One region of the Streptomyces sp. ME02-8801-2C genome, then DNA from elsewhere that is predicted to be linked to it. Evidence: predicted binding sites of a transcription regulator. Region 1 holds the regulator's gene; each other region holds the start of a gene.

Region 1 (6,498 bases):
CACGATCTCACCGGCGGAGGGGAGTTCGGCGGTCGCGAGCGCGGCGCTGGGGTACTCGCGGTCCTCGTGCAGTACGGCGGCGAAGTCGGCGTTGGCGAGAAGTGCGGCAACCTGCTTGCTCGACGCGGCGTCCGCGACCTCCGGGAAGCGCACCCGGCGGGACTGCTTGCCGGCCTCCCGGGCGGTGGCCCGCCACTTGGCGAGCGCCTTCAGTCCACGGTCGCCCCGCCACTGGGTGATGCACCGGGAGGCGGCCCAGGGAACGATGGCGTCGACACCGGTCTCGGTCATCGTCTCGACGGCCAACTCGCCCCGATCGCCCTTGGGAAGAGCCTGGACGACGGTGATACGAGGAGACTCCACCGCCTCCTCGACGACCGCGCCGAGCCGCAGAACCAGCTGGTCCTTGCCCTCGACACCGACGACCTCGCCGTCCGCCCAATGTCCGGCGCCGTCGGTGAGGACGACGGCCTCACCGACCCGCAGCCGCTTCACGGAGACGGCGTGACGGCCTTCGGGCCCGTCGAGGACGTACTGCCGGACGTCGGGGAGGTCCTCGACGACGAACACGGACGCGGTCATGAGCTCGCACCCCCGCCCAGCAGCGCGTCCCGCGCGACCTCGATCTCGTCGGCCAGCACCCTCACCAGCTCGCCCGCCGGAAGGTCCCGGGCCATCCGGTGCCCCTGTCCCGCCCACAGCGCCATCCCCTGCGCGTCGCCGGACGCGGCGGCCTTCTTGCGCAGGGGCGAGGTGAGGTGGTGGACCTCGGGGTAGGCGGCGGGCGCGTACGGGCCGTGCTCACGCACGAAACGGTTCACCAGCCCCCGGGCCGGCCGGCCGGAGAACGCGCGCGTCAGCTCCGTACGGACGAAGAGGGGGTTCGTCAGCGCCTGCTTGTGCAGGGCGTGGGCGCCGGATTCGGGGGTGGCGAGGAACGCGGTGCCGAGCTGGGCGGCGCTCGCGCCCGCGGCGAGGACGGCGGCGATCTGGCTGCCGCGCATGAGCCCGCCGGCGGCGACGAGGGGCAGGTTCACGGTCTCGCGGACCTGCGCGAGAAGGGAGAGCAGCCCGATCGCGGCACAGTCGGCCTCGGGGTTGTCACGATGGGTGCCCTGATGGCCACCGGCCTCGGCGCCCTGCACGATCACCGCGTCGGCCCCGGCCCGCTCCACGGCGAGGGCCTCCTCGGCGGTGGTCGCGGTGACCAGGGTGAAGGTCCCGGCGCGGCGGAGGGAGTCCAGTACGTCGGGGCTCGGCACCCCGAAGTGGAAGGAGACGACCGCCACCGGGTTGTCGAGGAGTACGGCGAGCTTCGCGTCGTATCCGTCGTCGCGTCCGCTGTCCGGGTCGCCCAGCTCGGTGTCGTACCAGGTGGACTCGCCCGCGAGCTGGTGGGCGTACACCTCGACCGCGGCGCGATAAGGGGGCGCGGCGTCAGCCGCTCCGGTGGAGCCGGTGCTTGCACCGGGATACTCGGGCTGCGGCATGAAGAGGTTCACGCCGAAGGGACGGCCGGTGAGCCCGCGCAGGGTCTTGATCTCCTGGTACATCCCGTCGGCGGTCTTGTACCCGCCGGCGAGGAACCCGAGCCCGCCCGCATCGGCGACGGCCCCGGCCAGCTGCGGGACGGAGACGCCGCCCGCCATGGGGGCCTGCACGATCGGGTGAGGAAAGAGATCGGTCAGTGCGGAGGACATGACGGCATGTTGTCACGTCCCCCGCACAAGTCCGAATCAGGCCTTACCCCCAGCTCCTGCAGGGGCGCGGCCCAGTCCTCAGCGCCCGTTGAAGGCGTCCTTCAGCCGCGAGAACAGCCCCTGCTGCCCAGGCTGGAACTGCCCGGTGGGCCGCTCCTCACCCCGCAGCTTCGCCAGTTCCCGCAGCAACCGCTCCTGCTCGGGGTCGAGCTTCGTGGGCGTCATGACCTCGACATGGACGATGAGGTCACCGCGCCCGCCGCCGCGAAGGTGCGTGACCCCGCGCCCGTGCAGCGGGATCGACTGCCCGGACTGGGTGCCGGGACGGATGTCGACCTCCTCGAGCCCGTCGAGCGTCTCCAGCGGCACCTTCGTGCCCAGGGACGCCGCCGTCATCGGAAGGGTCACCGTGCAGTGCAGATCGTCTCCGCGCCGCTGGAACTGCGAGTGCGGCAGCTCGTGGATCTCGACGTACAGGTCACCGGCGGGACCGCCGCCGGGGCCCACCTCGCCCTCACCGGCGAGCTGGATCCTCGTACCGTTGTCGACACCCGCGGGGATCTTCACGGTCAGCGTCCGCCGCGACCGCACCCGCCCGTCGCCCGCGCACTCGGGGCACGGCGTCGGAACGACCGTCCCGAACCCCTGGCACTGCGGGCAGGGCCGGGACGTCATGACCTGGCCCAGGAAGGACCGCGTCACCTGGGACACCTCACCCCGGCCGCGACACATGTCGCAGGTCTGGGCGGAGGTCCCCGGCGCGGCACCCTCACCGCTACAGGTGCCGCACACGATGGCCGTGTCGACCTGGATGTCCTTGGTGGTCCCGAAGGCGGCCTCGTCGAGCTCGATGTCGAGCCTGATCATCGCGTCCTGGCCGCGCCGCGTACGCGACCTCGGCCCGCGCTGGGACGCCGTTCCGAAGAACGCGTCCATGATGTCCGAGAAGTTCCCGAAGCCACCGGCGCCGAAGCCGCCCGCGCCTCCGCCGCCCGCCTGCGAGAGGGGGTCGCCGCCGAGGTCGTAGACCTGCTTCTTCTGCGGGTCCGACAACACCTCGTACGCGGCGTTGATCTCCTTGAACCGCTCCTGCGTCTTCGGATCGGGGTTGACGTCCGGGTGCAGCTCGCGGGCGAGCCTCCTGAACGCCTTCTTGATCTCGTCCTGGGACGCGTCGCGGCGCACGCCGAGTACGGCGTAGTAGTCCGTGGCCACTTACGACTCCGCCAGGATCTGTCCGACGTACCGTGCCACTGCGCGTACCGCTCCCATCGTTCCCGGGTAGTCCATGCGGGTCGGTCCGACCACGCCGAGCTTGGCCACTGCCTCGCCGCCCGAACCGTAGCCGACCGACACGACGGACGTGGAGTTGAGTCCCTCGTATTTGTTCTCGTGACCGATTCGCACGGTCATGCTCGAATCCCCGGCCTCACCAAGGAGTTTGAGAAGTACGACCTGTTCCTCCAGGGCTTCCAGAACGGGTCGGATAGTGAGGGGAAAGTCATGGCCGAAGCGGGTCAGATTGGCCGTTCCGCCGATCATCAGCCGCTCCTCGGTCTCCTCGACGAGCGTCTCCAGAAGGGTGGAGAGCACCGTCGCGACCGTCCCCCGGTCCTCCGCCTCGAAGGCGTCCGGGAGATCCTGCACCAGCTGCGGCACGTCCGCGAACCGGCGGCCCGCGACCCGGCTGTTGAGCCGCGCGCGGAGATCCGCCAGCGACGTCTCCCCGAAGGGCGCCGGGCAGTCGATCATCCGCTGCTCCACGCGGCCCGTGTCCGTGATCAGCACGAGCATCACGCGCGCGGGAGCGAGCGAGAGCAGTTCCACATGCCGCACCGTCGAACGGGTGAGCGACGGATATTGCACGACGGCGACCTGCCGCGTCAGCTGCGCGAGCAGCCGCACCGTCCGCCCCACGACGTCGTCGAGATCGACGGCACCGTCCAGGAAGTTCTGGATGGCACGCCGCTCGGGCGCGGTCATCGGCTTGACACCGGCGAGCTTGTCGACGAAGAGCCGGTAGCCCTTGTCGGTCGGGATGCGCCCGGCACTGGTGTGCGGCTGGGCGATGAACCCCTCGTCCTCCAGCGCCGCCATGTCGTTGCGGACCGTCGCCGGGGAGACCCCGAGGTTGTGCCGCTCGGTGAGCGCCTTGGACCCGACCGGCTCCTCGGTGCCGACATAGTCCTGGACGATGGCGCGCAGCACTTCGAGCCTGCGTTCACTGAGCATCCGCGCGCACCTCCAGCTGCTGTCGTCGTCCCTGAGCGCTGCTCTTCACTGACCAGCCCTGGCACTCTTCGCGTGCGAGTGCCAGAGTTCCCCGGCCCAGTGTACGGCTGTCGGGTACGCCCCCGGCAAGGGCGGCCTGCGCCGACCTGCCGACGTGTACCGACCTGTCCGGCGATGTCGCGTCCGGCTAGCGTCGCCGCATGAAAGCGACTTGGGAAGAGCCGCGGTGGGAAGACCTGGGCTGGGAACGCCTGGCGGCCGGGGTCGGACGGTGCCGGCTGCCGGTCTGGGACTGCACGGTGGGGCTGGTGACCTGGCAGGGCGGCGCGCTCCTGATCGACGCGGGATCGAGCCTCGCGGAGGGAGCGAAGGTGCGTCTGGAGGCGCAGACGCTCGCCGGGCGCCGTGTGGACTTTCTCGCACTCACCCACCCCCATTTCGATCACATTTTCGGAGCGGCGGCGTTCGCGGGCGCGCACATCTTCGCGGCAGCGGCAGAAGCCGCCGCCCCCACTCCCGACGTCTACGGAAAAGCGGGGCGCGAGGCATCGCGCGCGGACGCGGTTCGCAACGGCCTGGACGCCCGCTCGGCGGAGGAGGCGGCGGACACCCTCGTGACCCCGCACCAGTACGTACGCGGAAACCTCACGATCACGCCCCCCGGCGCCCCGGAAGTCCTCCTGACAACCACCCCCGGCCCCGCCCACACCCGCAACGACCTGGTAGCGGTCGTACGCCCCCGCAACGCCCCGCCGGTCATCTTCTGCGGCGACCTGGTCGAGGAGTCGGGCGACCCCCAGGCGGGCCCCGACGCCGTGCCGTCCCACTGGCCGACGGCCCTCGACCGCCTGCTCGCCCTGGGCGGCGAGGACGCGCTGTACGTCCCCGGCCACGGCGCGGTGGTGGACGCCGCGTTCGTACGGGCCCAACGGGACGCCCTGGCAACGCGTTTCGGCGTGTCGCGGGAGCCGACGGACTGACAACCCGGCCGCTTCTCCTATCGTCATCCGAATGCGCCAGTACTCTCCGGACCTGACCCCACCGTGGAAGAAGCCCAAGCCCGTACCGCAGGTCCCGGCCGAACCGGGCCTGGTGGTCGAGGAGCCCGGTACGGGTTTCTGCGGCGCGGTGATCCGCTGCGAGGCGGGCACGGTCACCTTGGAGGACCGCTTCGGCAAACACCGCGTGTTCCCGCTGGAACCTGCCGCCTTCCTCCTGGAGGGCAAACCGGTGACCCTCGTACGCCCCGCCACCCCGTCATCCGCTCTCCGCCCGTCCCGTACGGCTTCCGGTTCGCTGGCGGTCCCCGGGGCGCGGGCGCGGGTGGCCAGGGCGGGTCGGATCTATGTCGAGGGCCGTCACGACGCGGAACTGGTCGAGAAGGTGTGGGGGGACGACCTGCGGGTGGAGGGCGTGGTTGTCGAGTACCTGGAGGGCATCGACGACCTCCCCGCGATCGTGACCGAGTTCGCCCCGGGCCCGGACGCCCGCCTGGGCATCCTGGTGGACCACCTGATCCCGGGCACGAAGGAGTTCCGGATCGCACAGTCGGTAACAAGCGAACACGCACTGGTGGTAGGCCACCCGTACATCGACGTATGGGAGGCGGTGAAGCCGGCGTCGCTGGGAATCAAGGCCTGGCCCCGAATCCCACACGGCCAGGACTGGAAAACGGGGATCTGCCGCGAACTGGGCTGGCCGGCCAACACGGGCGCGGTATGGCAGGCAATCCTGGCAAGGGTGAACTCGTACAGGGACCTGGAACCGGAACTGCTGGGCTCTGTGGAGCGGCTGATCGACTTCGTAACTGACGCCAGCATTTCCAGCCCGTCCGGCGTTTGAGGACAAGGCCCGTTCAGGGCCGTGGGGGGGGTCTGGGGGCGCAGCCCCCAGGAAGGGATGGGACGGGTAGGGGCGGCGGGGGCGAGAAAACCCCCGTAACCACACCCCCTCAGTCCACCAGATCCCGAACCACCGCATCAGCCAACAACCGCCCCCGCAACGTCAACACACCCCGCCCCTCCCCAAAAGCCCCCGCCTCCAACAACCCTTCCCGCAACGCCCTCCCCGCAGCCACCAGCCCCGCCTGCCGCAACACCCCCAACGGCACCCCCTCCCGCAACCGCAACTCCAGCAACACCCGCTCGACCCGCCGATCCTCCTCCGACAGCACCTCGCGCCCCGCCCCCGGCGACCGCCCCGCCGCCAACGCCCCCGCGTACGCCCCCGGATGCTTGACGTTCCACCACCGCACGCCCCCCACATGACTGTGCGCCCCCGGCCCCGCACCCCACCAGTCGGCGCCGCGCCAGTACAGCTCGTTGTGGAGACACCGGGCCGCCTCCGACGTAGCCCAGTTCGACACCTCGTACCACTCGAATCCCGCCGCCCCCAGCACCTCGTCGGCGATCAGATACCGATCCGCATGGACGTCGTCGTCGGTCATCGGAACCTCGCCCCGGCGGATACGCCGAGCCAGCTGCGTACCCTCCTCCACGATCAGCGCATACGCACTCACGTGATCCGGCCCGGCCCCCAGCACCGCGTCCAGCGAGGCCCGCCAGTC
Region 2 (6,498 bases), on a different contig from region 1:
CGGATCCCGGTCCACGGCGAGGACACGGATACCGGCCCGGGCGAGCGCGAGAGCGTCGCCCCCGATCCCGCAGCACAGGTCGGCGACGGAGGTGACGCCCAACTCCCTGAACCGCTCCGCCCGATACGCGGCCACGCTCGCCCGAGTCGACTGCTCGACCCCGTTGGGCGTGAAGAACATTCGCGCGGCGTCCCCGGCCCCGAACTTCGCCACCGCCCGCTGCCGCAGACGTTCCTGGCCGAGCGCCGCCGAGACCAGTTCGGCGGGGTGCTCGCGCCGCAGCCGGGTGGCGACGGTCAGTTCACGGGCCGGCTCGGTGCCGCGCACCTCGTCGAGGAGGGCGCGGCCGTCCGGGGTGAGCAGGGCGGCGAAGGCGGCGAGGGAAGCGGCGAGGTCGTTCACCGGGTCATTGTGAGCCAGACGGTGGACGGCGTGCGTCCCGCGCCGGTGTCGGACCGGCCGGGCAGCGGCGCCCTGGGAAGATCCGACACCATGCGGACAATAGGACAAAATGACAAAAAATGGGCCTGGGTCGGACTGTGCGCCGGGACGGCCGCACTGACCCTCGCGGTCGGCTGCGCGGCCGTGACCCCCGCGACACCGGTACACCCGGCCCCCGCACCCGCCGGACACCAGCCACAGCACCATGGCCAGCGGCAGCACCATGGCCAACCGCAACACCATGGGCAACCACCGCGCCATCGGCAACCACCGCACCAGAAGCAACTCCAGGCGCCCCCGGCCCGCGCCCTCGACGCATACGCCCAGAAGCTGCGCCGCACCTACGCCACCCGCGCGGCCGCGGCCAGACGCTGGGGCCTGACCGAGCCCCCACTGCTCGCACCGCCGCCCCCCGCCCGCAAACCGAGGCCCACCACCCGCAAGGGCTTCGAGGTGGCCGACCACGCTGCACGCCGCCTGCCTCCGGTCTTCACCACCATCCCCACCCGCCACAAGATCGTCTTCCTCACGATCGACGACGGCGCCGAGAAGGACCCGGCGTTCCTGCGGATGACAAGCGAACTGAAGATCCCGTACACCGCCTTCCTCAGCGACTACCTGGTCAAGGACGACTACGCCTACTTCAGGAAGATGCGCGACCTCGGCGTCGTACTCAACAACCACACCCTCCACCACCCCTACCTGCCCGCCCTGTCCTACGAGCGCCAGAAGGCCGAGATCTGCGGCATGCAGGAGGTGATCAGGAAGCGCTACGGCACCCGTCCCGCCCTCTTCCGCCCGCCCTACGGCAACTACGACGAGGACAGCCTGCGCGCCGCCAAATCGTGCGGCGTGAAGTACGTCCCGCTGTGGAACGAGGAGGTCTTCGCGGACCACTGGGACTACCGAGAGTCGGACCGGGACCTCCATCCGGGTGACATCGTCCTCAGCCACTTCCGGGGCAAGACCGACGGAAAGGGCACGATGCCCGACATGATCCGCCGCTTCATGAAGCTCGTCACCGCCAAGGGTTACGCGGTGGCCCGCCTGGAGGACTACCTGTGACCGCCCGCCCCCTGGCCGTCGCCGCACTGGCCGCCGCCCTCCTGGCGACAACGGCGACCGGCTGCGCCCAGTCCGTGGACCCCATCGAACGCCTCGGCCGCAAGGCGGCCCACGCGGCCAGACAGGCAGCGCGTACGCACGCCCCGCCCGGCGACACGCACGCGTACCGCCGCTGGGGCCTGCCGGCCCCCCTCCCCCCGGCCCCGCCCGCTTCCCTCCGTCCCCGCCTCCACGCGGCGGGCCCCGGCCTCCCCCCGGTCGTCGACCACGTCCCGACCCACGACAAGGTCGTCTTCCTCACCTACGACGACGGCGCCGAACGCGACCGCCGGTTCGTCGACCTGGTCCGCGAACTGCGCCTCCCGGTCAGCATGTTCCTCACGGCCAGCGTCGTGGGCCCGGGGTACGCCCACTTCGCCCGCCTGCGCGAGGTCGGCGCGAACGTCCAGAACCACACCCTGGACCACCAGCCCCTGCGGGGCCTGCCGTACGCCGGCCAGCGCGCCGAGATCTGCGGCCAACAGGACAAACTCCGAGAACGCTTCGGCCTGCGCCCCCGCCTGTTCCGCCCGCCCTACGGCACCTACGACCCGACCACCCTGAGAGCGGCCGCGGACTGCGGAATCTCGGCGGTGGTCCTGTGGACAAAAGGCCGGCAGCCACTCGGCCGCGGGGACATCGTCGCGGTGGGCCCCCCACTGGTCGAGCGAACGGTGGGCCTGCTCCGCGAGATCCAGGAGAGGGGGCTGAGCGTGGGCCGCCTGGAGGACTATCTCTGAGCACTTCTCAGCGCCGGTCCAGGAAATCCAGCCCGTCCGGCGTTTGAGGACAAGGCCCGTCCAGGGCCGAAGGGGGCCTGGGGCACAGCCCCCAGAATCGGCGCTCACGCCAACGAACGGCACCTCACCCGAACCCACGCCCACAAGAAACCCTGCGAAACCGCCGGTGGCATTGGCACTCCGCTTGACCGAGTGCTAATCGCAGTCATAGTCTCAGGTCTGGCACTCCCCCCTGGAGAGTGCCAACAGCGACGGGCAGGTCCGGCACCCGCGACGACGGATCCACCTGGTCGCCACCTCAGACAGTTAACCCCGTGAGATCTCCGAAGGGGGAGGTCGGATCGTGACGACCACCAGCTCCAAGGTTGCCATCAAGCCGCTCGAGGACCGCATTGTGGTCCAGCCGCTCGAAGCCGAGCAGACCACGGCCTCTGGCCTGGTCATTCCGGACACCGCCAAGGAGAAGCCCCAGGAGGGCGTCGTCCTGGCCGTGGGCCCGGGCCGCTTCGAGAACGGCGAGCGCCTGCCGCTCGACGTGAAGACCGGCGACATCGTGCTGTACAGCAAGTACGGCGGCACCGAGGTGAAGTACAACGGCGAGGAGTACCTCGTCCTCTCGGCTCGCGACGTGCTCGCGATCGTCGAGAAGTAATTCACCCGGATTCACCGGTGGTACCGGTAGCACCGGTACCACCAGCATTGCAGTGACTGCGCCCCTGGCCCCCGCGACTCTCAACAAGCCGGGTGCTGGGGGCGCAGTTCGTTTCTCCCACATTTCCGAGAGGGCTGAATCGCTCCCATGGCGAAGATCCTGAAGTTCGACGAGGACGCCCGTCGCGCCCTTGAGCGCGGCGTCAACAAGCTTGCCGACACGGTCAAGGTGACGATCGGCCCCAAGGGCCGCAACGTCGTCATCGACAAGAAGTTCGGCGCACCCACCATCACCAACGACGGTGTCACCATCGCCCGCGAGGTCGAGCTCGACGACCCGTACGAGAACCTCGGCGCGCAGCTGGTGAAGGAGGTGGCGACCAAGACCAACGACATCGCGGGTGACGGTACGACCACCGCCACCGTGCTGGCCCAGGCGCTCGTCCGCGAGGGCCTGAAGAACGTCGCCGCCGGCGCCTCCCCGGCCGCCCTGAAGAAGGGCATCGACGCCGCGGTCAAGGCCGTGTCCGAGGAGCTCCTCGCGACCGCCCGCCCGATCGAGGAGAAGTCCGACATCGCCGCCGTCGCCGCGCTCTCCGCGCAGGACGCCCAGGTCGGCGAGCTCATCGCCGAGGCGATGGACAAGGTCGGCAAGGACGGTGTCATCACCGTCGAGGAGTCCAACACCTTCGGCCTGGAGCTCGACTTCACCGAGGGCATGGCCTTCGACAAGGGCTACCTGTCCCCGTACATGGTGACCGACCAGGAGCGTATGGAGGCCGTCCTCGACGACCCGTACATCCTGATCCACCAGGGCAAGATCTCCTCCATCCAGGACCTGCTGCCGCTGCTGGAGAAGGTCATCCAGACCAACTCCTCCAAGCCGCTGCTGATCATCGCCGAGGACGTCGAGGGCGAGGCCCTGTCGACCCTGGTCGTGAACAAGATCCGTGGCACGTTCAACGCGGTCGCGGTCAAGGCCCCCGGCTTCGGTGACCGCCGCAAGGCGATGCTCGGCGACATGGCCGCGCTCACCGGTGGCGAGGTCATCGCCGAGGAGGTCGGCCTCAAGCTCGACCAGGTCGGCCTGGACGTGCTGGGCACCGCCCGCCGCGTCACCATCTCGAAGGACGACACGGTCATCGTCGACGGCGGTGGCGACAGCGCCGCCGTGGTCGGCCGCGTCAACCAGATCAAGGCCGAGATCGAGAACACGGACTCCGACTGGGACCGCGAGAAGCTCCAGGAGCGCCTCGCGAAGCTGGCCGGCGGCGTGTGCGTGATCAAGGTCGGCGCCGCCACCGAGGTGGAGCTGAAGGAGAAGAAGCACCGTCTCGAGGACGCCATCTCCGCGACCCGCGCCGCGGTCGAGGAGGGCATCGTCTCCGGTGGTGGCTCCGCGCTCGTCCACGCCGTGAAGATCCTCGAGGGCAACCTCGACAAGACCGGCGACGAGGCGACGGGTGTCGCGGTCGTCCGCAAGGCCGCCGTCGAGCCGCTGCGCTGGATCGCCGAGAACGCGGGCCTCGAGGGTTACGTCATCACCTCCAAGGTCGCCGAGCTCGACAAGGGCCAGGGCTTCAACGCCGCGACCGGCGAGTACGGCGACCTGGTCAAGTCCGGTGTCATCGACCCGGTCAAGGTCACCCGCTCCGCCCTGGAGAACGCGGCCTCGATCGCCTCCCTCCTCCTCACGACCGAGACCCTGGTCGTCGAGAAGAAGGAAGAGGAAGAGCCGGCCGCGGCCGGTGGCCACGGCCACGCCCACTGAGCCAACAGCTCACACGGCACGAAGAAACCCCCCGTTCCTGGCTGGAACGGGGGGTTTCTCCCTTCGCGGGCGGTCCGATGTCCTCCCCTGGCCCCACTGCTCCCACCGCCCCTCGCTTCTTCCCTACTGCTCCAGCGAGTCCAGCGCCCCGAGCTGCGCCATCAGCCCCAGCCGGTCGTACTCCCACCAGCCCTCGACGATCTTCCCGTCCCCGTCGAACCGGTGGGTGGTCATGCCGGTCATCGAGGCCTTTTTGCCGCTGTTGGGAATCCCGAGGAACTCACCCCGCTGAGTCCCGTTCCACGTCCAGCGGGTGCAGACCCGGTCGCCCTGAGCGATCTGGTCGTGAACGGTGAACGCGAAGTCGAAGCCCTCACGCCACATCTGCATCTCGCGCCGGGCCGCGTCCAGCCCGATGAGATCCTGTTCGTTGGACGGATCGTGGTCGTGGTAGCTCTCCACGAACAGGTCGTTGAGCGGTGGCAGTTCACCCCGGGTGGCGATGACCTCGAAGAACCGCCGTGCCGAGTCCGCGCACAACTGCTCGTCCCGCACCACGTCCAGATCGGTGAACGTCGGCATCTCGTCGCACAGGGCGACCATCTCCCGGAAGATCCGGTCGGTCTCCGGAAGGTTCGAGTTCCGCATCGCCTCCTCGTACGACGCGAACTCCACGATCTCCACGAAGTGCGACGAGTCCGAGAGATCCTTGCCGATCACCGCATGCGTCGCGGACCGCTTCCCCTTGGTCTGCTCGACCCAGGTGTCCATCAGCCGGTTCATCTCGTCGAACCGACTGGTCTTGCAATCAATCAGCTGTACGAACGTCATGGCGCCGCCTCCGGCCCCCCTGGGTCCGGTACCTCTCTCCATACTCCCACCGGAGTCGCGCCACCACCTCTTTCGCACCCTCCCGTAAGTGGGTCACTGCGGCCCGTACTTTCGCCCCGTCTTCGACGAGATCCCGCCGAGCAGCGACCTGGGAGTCACCTTCACCACGCCCATCAGCGCCTTGTAGCGCGGGTCCGGGATCGACAGCGACTTGCCCCGGGCCAGGTCGGCGAGCGCCGCCGCGACCAGCTTGTCGGCGTCCAGCCACATCCAGTTCGGGATGTTGTCCGTCCCCATCCCGGCCCGCTCATGGAACTCGGTGCGCACAAAGCCGGGAGCCAGCGCCATCAGCCGCACCCCGCTCCCCGCCAGGTCCTTCGCGGCCCCCTGCGTGAACTGCACGACCCACGCCTTCGACGCCCCGTACGTACCGCGCGGCACGAAGGCGGCGACGGACGCCACGTTGACGACACCCCCGCGTCCCCGCTCCCGCATGGCTTCGGCCGCCGCGCTGGTCAGTCGCAGCACCGCCTCGCAGTGCACCTTGAGCATCCGCAGCTCGTCCGCCATAGACACGTCGAGGTAGCGGCCCTTGTTGCCGAACCCGGCGTTGTTGACCAGCAGGTCGACCGTGTTCTTGCGGTCGCCGAGACGAGCGGCCACCGCCTCGATGCCCGGGTCCGTGGCGAGGTCGGCGCTCAGCACCTCCGCCTCGATCCCGTGCCGGTCGTGCAGTTCGGTCGCCTGCTCGCCGAGCCGCTTGGCGTCGCGCGCCACCAGGACGAGGTTGTGGCCGTCGGCCGCCAGCCGCCGCGCGAACGCGGCGCCGATTCCCGCGGTCGATCCCGTAATCAAAGCCGTTGTCATGGCGCAAGGTTAGTGACCCGGGCTGTGACCGTCCGCCCGCCGCCTGCCCGCTGTTCGCCCCCTTCCCGCTCCCTCCCGCTCGTGAAGTCCCCG
Region 3 (6,498 bases), on a different contig from region 1:
ATTATCGCCCGGGGCCTCGTGCTGTCACGGCAGTTCCGTGTCGAAGAACTTGATCACCGAGGTGATCAGAATGAGGGCGTACACCGCGTTGAGGTCAGGTCAGCTCAACGACCGCAGCGCCGCCGCGTCGTACGCCTTCAGCTCACCCGTCCTGCCCTCGAGCACCTTCGCCGCCCACTCCGGGTCCTGGAGCAGCGCGCGGCCGACCGCGACGAGGTCGAACTCCTCGTTCTCCAGGCGGTCCAGGAGGTCGTCGATGCTCTTGAGCGGGGAGCCCTCGCCCGCGAACCCCTTGATGAAGTCGCCGTCGAGGCCGACCGAGCCGACCGTGATCGTCGGCTTGCCGGTGAGCTTCTTCGTCCAGCCGGCCAGGTTGAGGTCCGAACCGTCGAACTCCGGGAGCCAGTAGCGGCGCGTGGAGGCGTGGAAGGCGTCGACGCCGGCCGCCGCGAGCGGGGTCAGGATCGACTCCAGCTCCTCGGGGGTCTCACCGAGGCGCGCGTCGAAGGCGCCCCCCTTCCACTGCGAGTACCGGAAGATGATCGGGAAGGACGCGGACACGGCCTCCCTTACGGCGGCCACGATCTCCGTCGCGAACTTCGCACGGGCGACCGGGTCACCCCCGTACGCGTCCGTGCGGCGGTTGGTGCCCGCCCACAGGAACTGGTCGATCAGGTAGCCGTGGGCGCCGTGCAGTTCGATGCCGTCGAAGCCGATGCGCTCGGCGGCCACCGCGGCCGCGACGAACGCGTCGATGACGTCGTCCAGGTCCTCCTGCGTCATCTCCTTGCCGCCACCGGCGGTGCCGTCAAGCCGCAGCCCGGAGGGCCCGACCGGCGGGGCGTCGGTGTACGGGGGCTGCCCGGCCTCCCTGGTCATGCCGATGTGCCACAGCTGCGGCACGATCTTCCCGCCGGCCGCGTGCACGGCCTCGGCGACCTTCGCCCACCCGGCGAGCTGCTCCTCGCCGTGGAAACGGGGGACGTTGTCGCTGGCACCGGCGGAGTCGTGTCCGACGTACGTGCCCTCGGTGACGATCAGACCGACGCCGGCGCCCGCGCGGCGCGAGTAGTACGAGGCCACGTTCTCGCCAGGGATGCCACCGGGCGAGAACTCGCGCGTCATCGGCGCCATCACGATCCGGTTCGGCACGGTCAGGCCGTTCACCGTCAGGGGGCGCGAGAGGACCTGGGCGGCGCGGGAGGTCTGGGCGGGGGCTGTCACGTGGGGGCTCCTCGGAAGGGGACGGAAGTGAGCGGAAGGAACATGCATGCATGTGCATCAACTCCGCCGGGTGTCGGCTCATTCCGCACCCGAGCCCGACTCACTGTGATCCGAGCCACTTCCACACGGTCACCTCGGCCTCCACCCCGCCACCACGCCCCACAGCCGTGACGACGACACTGGCGACGCGCCCTTCGTCGGTACGGAGACAGACGGTGTCGTCCGGCGACACCGGTACGAGCTTCGCGCGGCTGTCGATGTCGCCGAGCAACTTGGCGCACGTGTCCGGCGACGAGACGACCATGCCGGCCGGCGCCTTCACCAGGGTCCGCCCCACCAGCCTGGCGACGTCCTTGCCGTTCCTGTACGCCTGTACGGCTACATCCCACGATTCGCCGGCCCCGGGAGGCGTCCGATCGACGTCGACCGCCGACACCGATCCGATGTCCACGCGCCGCAGGAGCTCACCCAAGGCGTTCGGTTTCTGGACCTCGTACGTCGGGTCGGGCACCGACAGGGTCCAGGTGGTTGACGACCACCTGTCACCCCCGTCTCCCGTCCCACCCCCCGCCGCCAGCAGCGCGGGAATCGCCCCCACCACCAGCACGGACGCCACGAACAGCCCGGCCCCGACGTACACATACGCCGAATGCACCCCGCGCCCCTTCAGCGGCGTCCGCTCCGGCATCGACGAGTCGGGCGGCGGTTCAGGCGGCGGCCCCGGCTGACCCGAGTCCCCTGGTCCCCCAGTGGTCCGACCGCCGCGTCTCCCGCCTGATCCCCCGAACAGCACGCCCCAATGGTCCCGCAAACGCCCGAGGGCGGCACCCTTCTTGAAGAAGGGTGCCGCCCTCGAACTCGTACGCGATGAACTGCCGATCCTCGAGGGATCAGAAGTCCATGTCACCGCCCGGCATACCGCCGCCGGCCGGCGCGGACGCCTTCTCCGGCTTGTCGGCGATGACGGCCTCGGTGGTGAGGAACAGCGCGGCGATCGACGCGGCGTTCTGCAGCGCGGAGCGCGTCACCTTCGCCGGGTCGATGATGCCCTCGGCGATCATGTCGACGTACTCACCGGTCGCGGCGTTGAGGCCGTGGCCGACGGGAAGGTTGCGCACCTTCTCGACGATGACGCCACCCTCGAGACCGCCGTTGACGGCGATCTGCTTGAGCGGGGCCTCCAGCGCGAGCCGCACGGCGTTGGCGCCGGTCGCCTCGTCACCTTCGAGCTCCAGCTTCTCGAACACCGAGGAGGCCTGGAGCAGGGCCACGCCACCACCGGCGACGATGCCCTCCTCGACGGCCGCCTTCGCGTTGCGAACGGCGTCCTCGATGCGGTGCTTGCGCTCCTTGAGCTCGACCTCGGTCGCGGCGCCGGCCTTGATGACCGCGACACCGCCGGCGAGCTTCGCCAGGCGCTCCTGCAGCTTCTCGCGGTCGTAGTCGCTGTCCGAGTTCTCGATCTCGGCGCGGATCTGGCTGACCCGGCCCGCGACCTGGTCGGCGGAGCCGCCGCCGTCGACGATCGTGGTCTCGTCCTTGGTGATGACGACCTTGCGCGCGCGGCCCAGGAGGTCCAGGGAGGTGTTCTCGAGCTTGAGACCGACCTCCTCGGAGATGACCTCGCCACCCGTGAGGATCGCGATGTCGTTCAGCATCGCCTTGCGGCGGTCGCCGAAGCCCGGGGCCTTGACCGCGACGGACTTGAAGGTCCCGCGGATCTTGTTGACGACCAGGGTCGAGAGGGCCTCGCCCTCCACGTCCTCGGCGATGATCAGCAGCGGCTTGCCCGACTGCATGACCTTCTCGAGGAGCGGGAGCAGGTCCTTGACCGAGGAGATCTTGGAGTTGGCGATGAGGATGTAGGGGTCCTCGAGCGACGCCTCCATGCGCTCCACGTCGGTCGCGAAGTACGCCGAGATGTAGCCCTTGTCGAAGCGCATACCCTCGGTGAGCTCCAGCTCCAGACCGAAGGTCTGGGACTCCTCGACGGTGATGACGCCTTCCTTGCCGACCTTGTCCATCGCCTCGGCGATGAGCTCGCCGATCTGCGTGTCGGCGGCGGAGATGGAGGCGGTCGAAGCGATCTGCTCCTTGGTCTCGACCTCCTTCGCCTGGTCGAGCAGCGCACCGGAGACGGCCTCGACGGCCTTCTCGATACCGCGCTTCAGCGCCATCGGGTTGGCACCCGCGGCGACGTTGCGCAGTCCTTCGCGGACCAGCGCCTGGGCCAGGACGGTCGCGGTCGTCGTGCCGTCACCGGCTACGTCGTCCGTCTTCTTCGCGACTTCCTTGACCAGCTCGGCGCCGATCTTCTCGTACGGGTCCTCGAGCTCGATCTCCTTGGCGATGGACACACCATCGTTGGTGATCGTGGGGGCGCCCCACTTCTTCTCGAGGACGACGTTCCGGCCCTTGGGGCCGAGGGTGACCTTGACGGCGTCGGCGAGCTGGTTCATCCCGCGCTCGAGACCGCGCCGTGCCTCCTCGTCGAACGCGATGATCTTGGCCATGTGAAGTGGTCCTCCCGGACTGGGGTGGATTGCTCCGGACCGCGCTGGCGCCCGCGACGGACGGCCTGCCTGCCCTGTGGTTCCTTGCACCACCTGGCCTGCGGGCCTCACCCACCCGGTCCTTCGTTATCACTCTCACCTTCAGAGTGCTAACGCCAATGATTAGCACTCGCCCCTGCCGAGTGCAAGCGGCTCTCGAAGATCCCCAGGTGAACGGCGGATACCTACGCGCCGGTAGGCATGCCGTCGGGCACATGGACGGACACGTCGACGGGCACGCCGATGGGCCCGTACCCCGTGAGGTCCCACGAGGTACGAGCCCATCGAATCCTTCAACGAAGGAAGAAGAACGTCGCTTGCGGTGCGCCGGCGCGTTGCTTCAGCTGGTCGCCAGACGGACCATGTCCGCCTGCGGCCCCTTCTGGCCCTGCGAGATCTCGAAATCGACCCGCTGACCTTCCTCGAGGGTGCGGTAGCCGTCCATCTGAATCGCGCTGTAGTGGACGAAAACATCCGCACCACCGTCGACCGCGATGAAGCCGTACCCCTTCTCCGCGTTGAACCACTTGACGGTGCCCTGAGCCATGCCTAACTCCCCTATTACTGGCCCTTGCACGGATCCGCACTTCGCGGATCCGGGTCAGACCTCACCCCCCCAACCGGTGGAGGTGTGCGCCGGAACGCGTCGACCGCGGCCGAATGTATCTGTCCAACTGCCCTCTGCAACAGGTCAATCGGACGAGAAATCCGCGCACGCCAGGTCAGGAAATATGCGGAGAATTCACGCGGATTCAGGGCAAGCCGGGCCCCACAAAGAGAACAAAAAACGCAAAAGGCCTGCACACTTTGGCTACTTCTCGTTGGGTGCGCGGCAGGAATTAATACGCGTGCGGCGAGCGAGAAGGTGCGGCTTCCCCAACTGTACCGCGCTCAACCATACAGAATTGCCCCCTCCGCTTCTCTCACGGAGGGGGCAATTCGATGAACTCTCGGTAATCGATGTTACCGATGGTTACTACTGACGGGTATCAACAGCCCCGCGGCTCAGCCTCCGGCGACGGCCGGAATGATCGACACACCCGCGCCGTCCGGCGTCGCCGTCTCCAGCCCCTGCTCGAAGCGGACGTCGTCGTCATTGACGTACACGTTGACGAACCGCCGCAGCTTCCCCTGGTCGTCGAGCACCCGGGCGGCGATCCCCGTGTGGTTCTTCTCCAGATCGGCGATGACCTCCCCGAGGGTCCCCCCTTCGGCACTCACCTCGGCCTGCCCACCGGTGTAGGTACGAAGGATGGTGGGGATACGAACAGAAACGCTCACGATGAACCTCCGGTCAGATGACGCGCCCCATAGGGGCGCGGGGCTGTGCTGAATTTGCGGCTACCGCCGCGTGGGCGCGACCAGCCCCCACGGCCCGCAGACAACAAACGGCTAAACGAGCCCCGACTCACGGAACGACTCAAGGCTGGGCCGAATCGTCGCGGTCAGACCAACATCGGCAACCGCGTCCAGCGTCTTCAGACCGTCCCCGGTGTTCAGCACGACAGTCGTGAGCGTCGGATCCAACAACCCGCTCTCGATCAGCTTCTTCGTCACGCCCACCGTCACACCCCCGGCGGTCTCCGCGAAGATCCCCTCCGTGCGCGCGAGCAACCGGATCGCGTCGACCACCTGCTCGTCGTTCACGTCCTCCACCGCACCCCCGGTCCGCCGCGCGATGTCCAGCACGTACGGCCCGTCCGCCGGGTTGCCGATGGCCAGCGACTTGGCGATCGTGTTGGGCTTCTGCGGCCGTACGACGTCGTGCCCGGCCTTGTAGGCCACGGACACCGGCGAGCAGCCCTCCGCCTGGGCGCCGAAGATCTTGTACGGCTTGTCCTCGACCAGCCCGAGCTTGATCAGCTCCTGCAGGCCCTTGTCGATCTTCGTGAGCTGCGACCCGGAGGCGATGGGCACGACGAGCTGGTCCGGCAGCTGCCAGCCGAGCTGCTCGCAGATCTCGTACGCCAGGGTCTTGCTGCCCTCCGCGTAGTACGGGCGCAGGTTGACGTTGACGAAGCCCCAGCCCTCGCCGGCCGGGTCGCCGATCAGCTCGGAGCAGAAGCGGTTCACGTCGTCGTAGTTGCCCTCGATGCCGACGAGCTCGCCGCCGTACACCGCGGCCATGACGACCTTGCCCTGCTCCAGGTCGTGCGGGATGAACACGCAGGACCGGAACCCGGCGCGGGCGGCGGCGGCGCCGACGGCACCGGCCAGGTTGCCCGTGGAGGAGCAGGAGAGCGTGGTGAAGCCGAAGGCGCGGGCGGCCTCCAGGGCCTGGGCGACGACCCGGTCCTTGAAGGAGTGGGTCGGGTTGCCGGAGTCGTCCTTGACGAAGAGCTTGCCGGCGTCGACGCCCAGCTCGCGAGCGAGGTTGTCGGCCTTGACGAGCTTGGTCCAGCCAGGGTTGATGTTCGGCTTCTCGGCGACGTTCGCGGGGACGGGCAGCAGGGGCGCGTAACGCCAGATGTTCGCGGGTCCCGCTTCGATGCGCTTGCGGAGTTCCTCGGTGTCGGCGGCCGAGTTGACGGCGAAGTCGTAAGCGATCTCCAGCGGGCCGAAACACTCCTCGCAGGCGAACACAGGACCCAGGGGGACCCGGTGGCCGCATTCGCGACAGGAGAGCGCGGTCGCGGGACCGAGATCGACGGGGGGAACGGCGGAGGTGACGGAGCCGGTCGTGGTGCTCTCGGCAGTTTGCGCAGCCATGGAGGCGAAACCC

Evidence for each region. Region 1 encodes HrcA, which represses chaperone genes, less so after heat shock. Its sites were predicted from a motif close to TTNGCACTCNGNNNNNCNGAGTGCNAA; they were not measured.
Region 2: a site for HrcA is predicted at 2,458-2,484, ahead of groES (co-chaperone GroES). Genes of this name have one in related genera too.
Region 3: a site for HrcA is predicted at 3,864-3,890, ahead of groL (chaperonin GroEL). Genes of this name have one in related genera too.

What each region holds. Positions count from the first base shown of each region.
Region 1 is NZ_JARAXP010000004.1:257,348-263,845, reverse strand. Features, by position in the region: gene PV396_RS14460 (16S rRNA (uracil(1498)-N(3))-methyltransferase) at 1-582, opposite strand, end outside; gene PV396_RS14455 (nitronate monooxygenase) at 579-1,700, opposite strand; gene dnaJ (molecular chaperone DnaJ) at 1,779-2,915, opposite strand; gene hrcA (heat-inducible transcriptional repressor HrcA) at 2,916-3,932, opposite strand; gene PV396_RS14440 (MBL fold metallo-hydrolase) at 4,133-4,912, shown strand; gene PV396_RS14435 (DUF3097 domain-containing protein) at 4,944-5,774, shown strand; gene hemW (radical SAM family heme chaperone HemW) at 5,884-6,498, opposite strand, start outside.
Region 2 is NZ_JARAXP010000020.1:102,794-109,291, reverse strand. Features, by position in the region: gene PV396_RS38995 (THUMP-like domain-containing protein) at 1-402, opposite strand, end outside; gene PV396_RS38990 (polysaccharide deacetylase family protein) at 493-1,506, shown strand; gene PV396_RS38985 (polysaccharide deacetylase family protein) at 1,503-2,285, shown strand; gene groES (co-chaperone GroES) at 2,629-2,937, shown strand; gene groL (chaperonin GroEL) at 3,085-4,707, shown strand; gene PV396_RS38970 (ester cyclase) at 4,831-5,538, opposite strand; gene PV396_RS38965 (SDR family oxidoreductase) at 5,632-6,405, opposite strand.
Region 3 is NZ_JARAXP010000008.1:155,100-161,597, reverse strand. Features, by position in the region: gene PV396_RS26570 (NADH:flavin oxidoreductase) at 100-1,272, opposite strand; gene PV396_RS26565 (hypothetical protein) at 1,325-1,879, opposite strand; gene groL (chaperonin GroEL) at 2,115-3,737, opposite strand; gene PV396_RS26555 (cold-shock protein) at 4,117-4,323, opposite strand; gene PV396_RS26550 (MoaD/ThiS family protein) at 4,782-5,057, opposite strand; gene thrC (threonine synthase) at 5,169-6,485, opposite strand.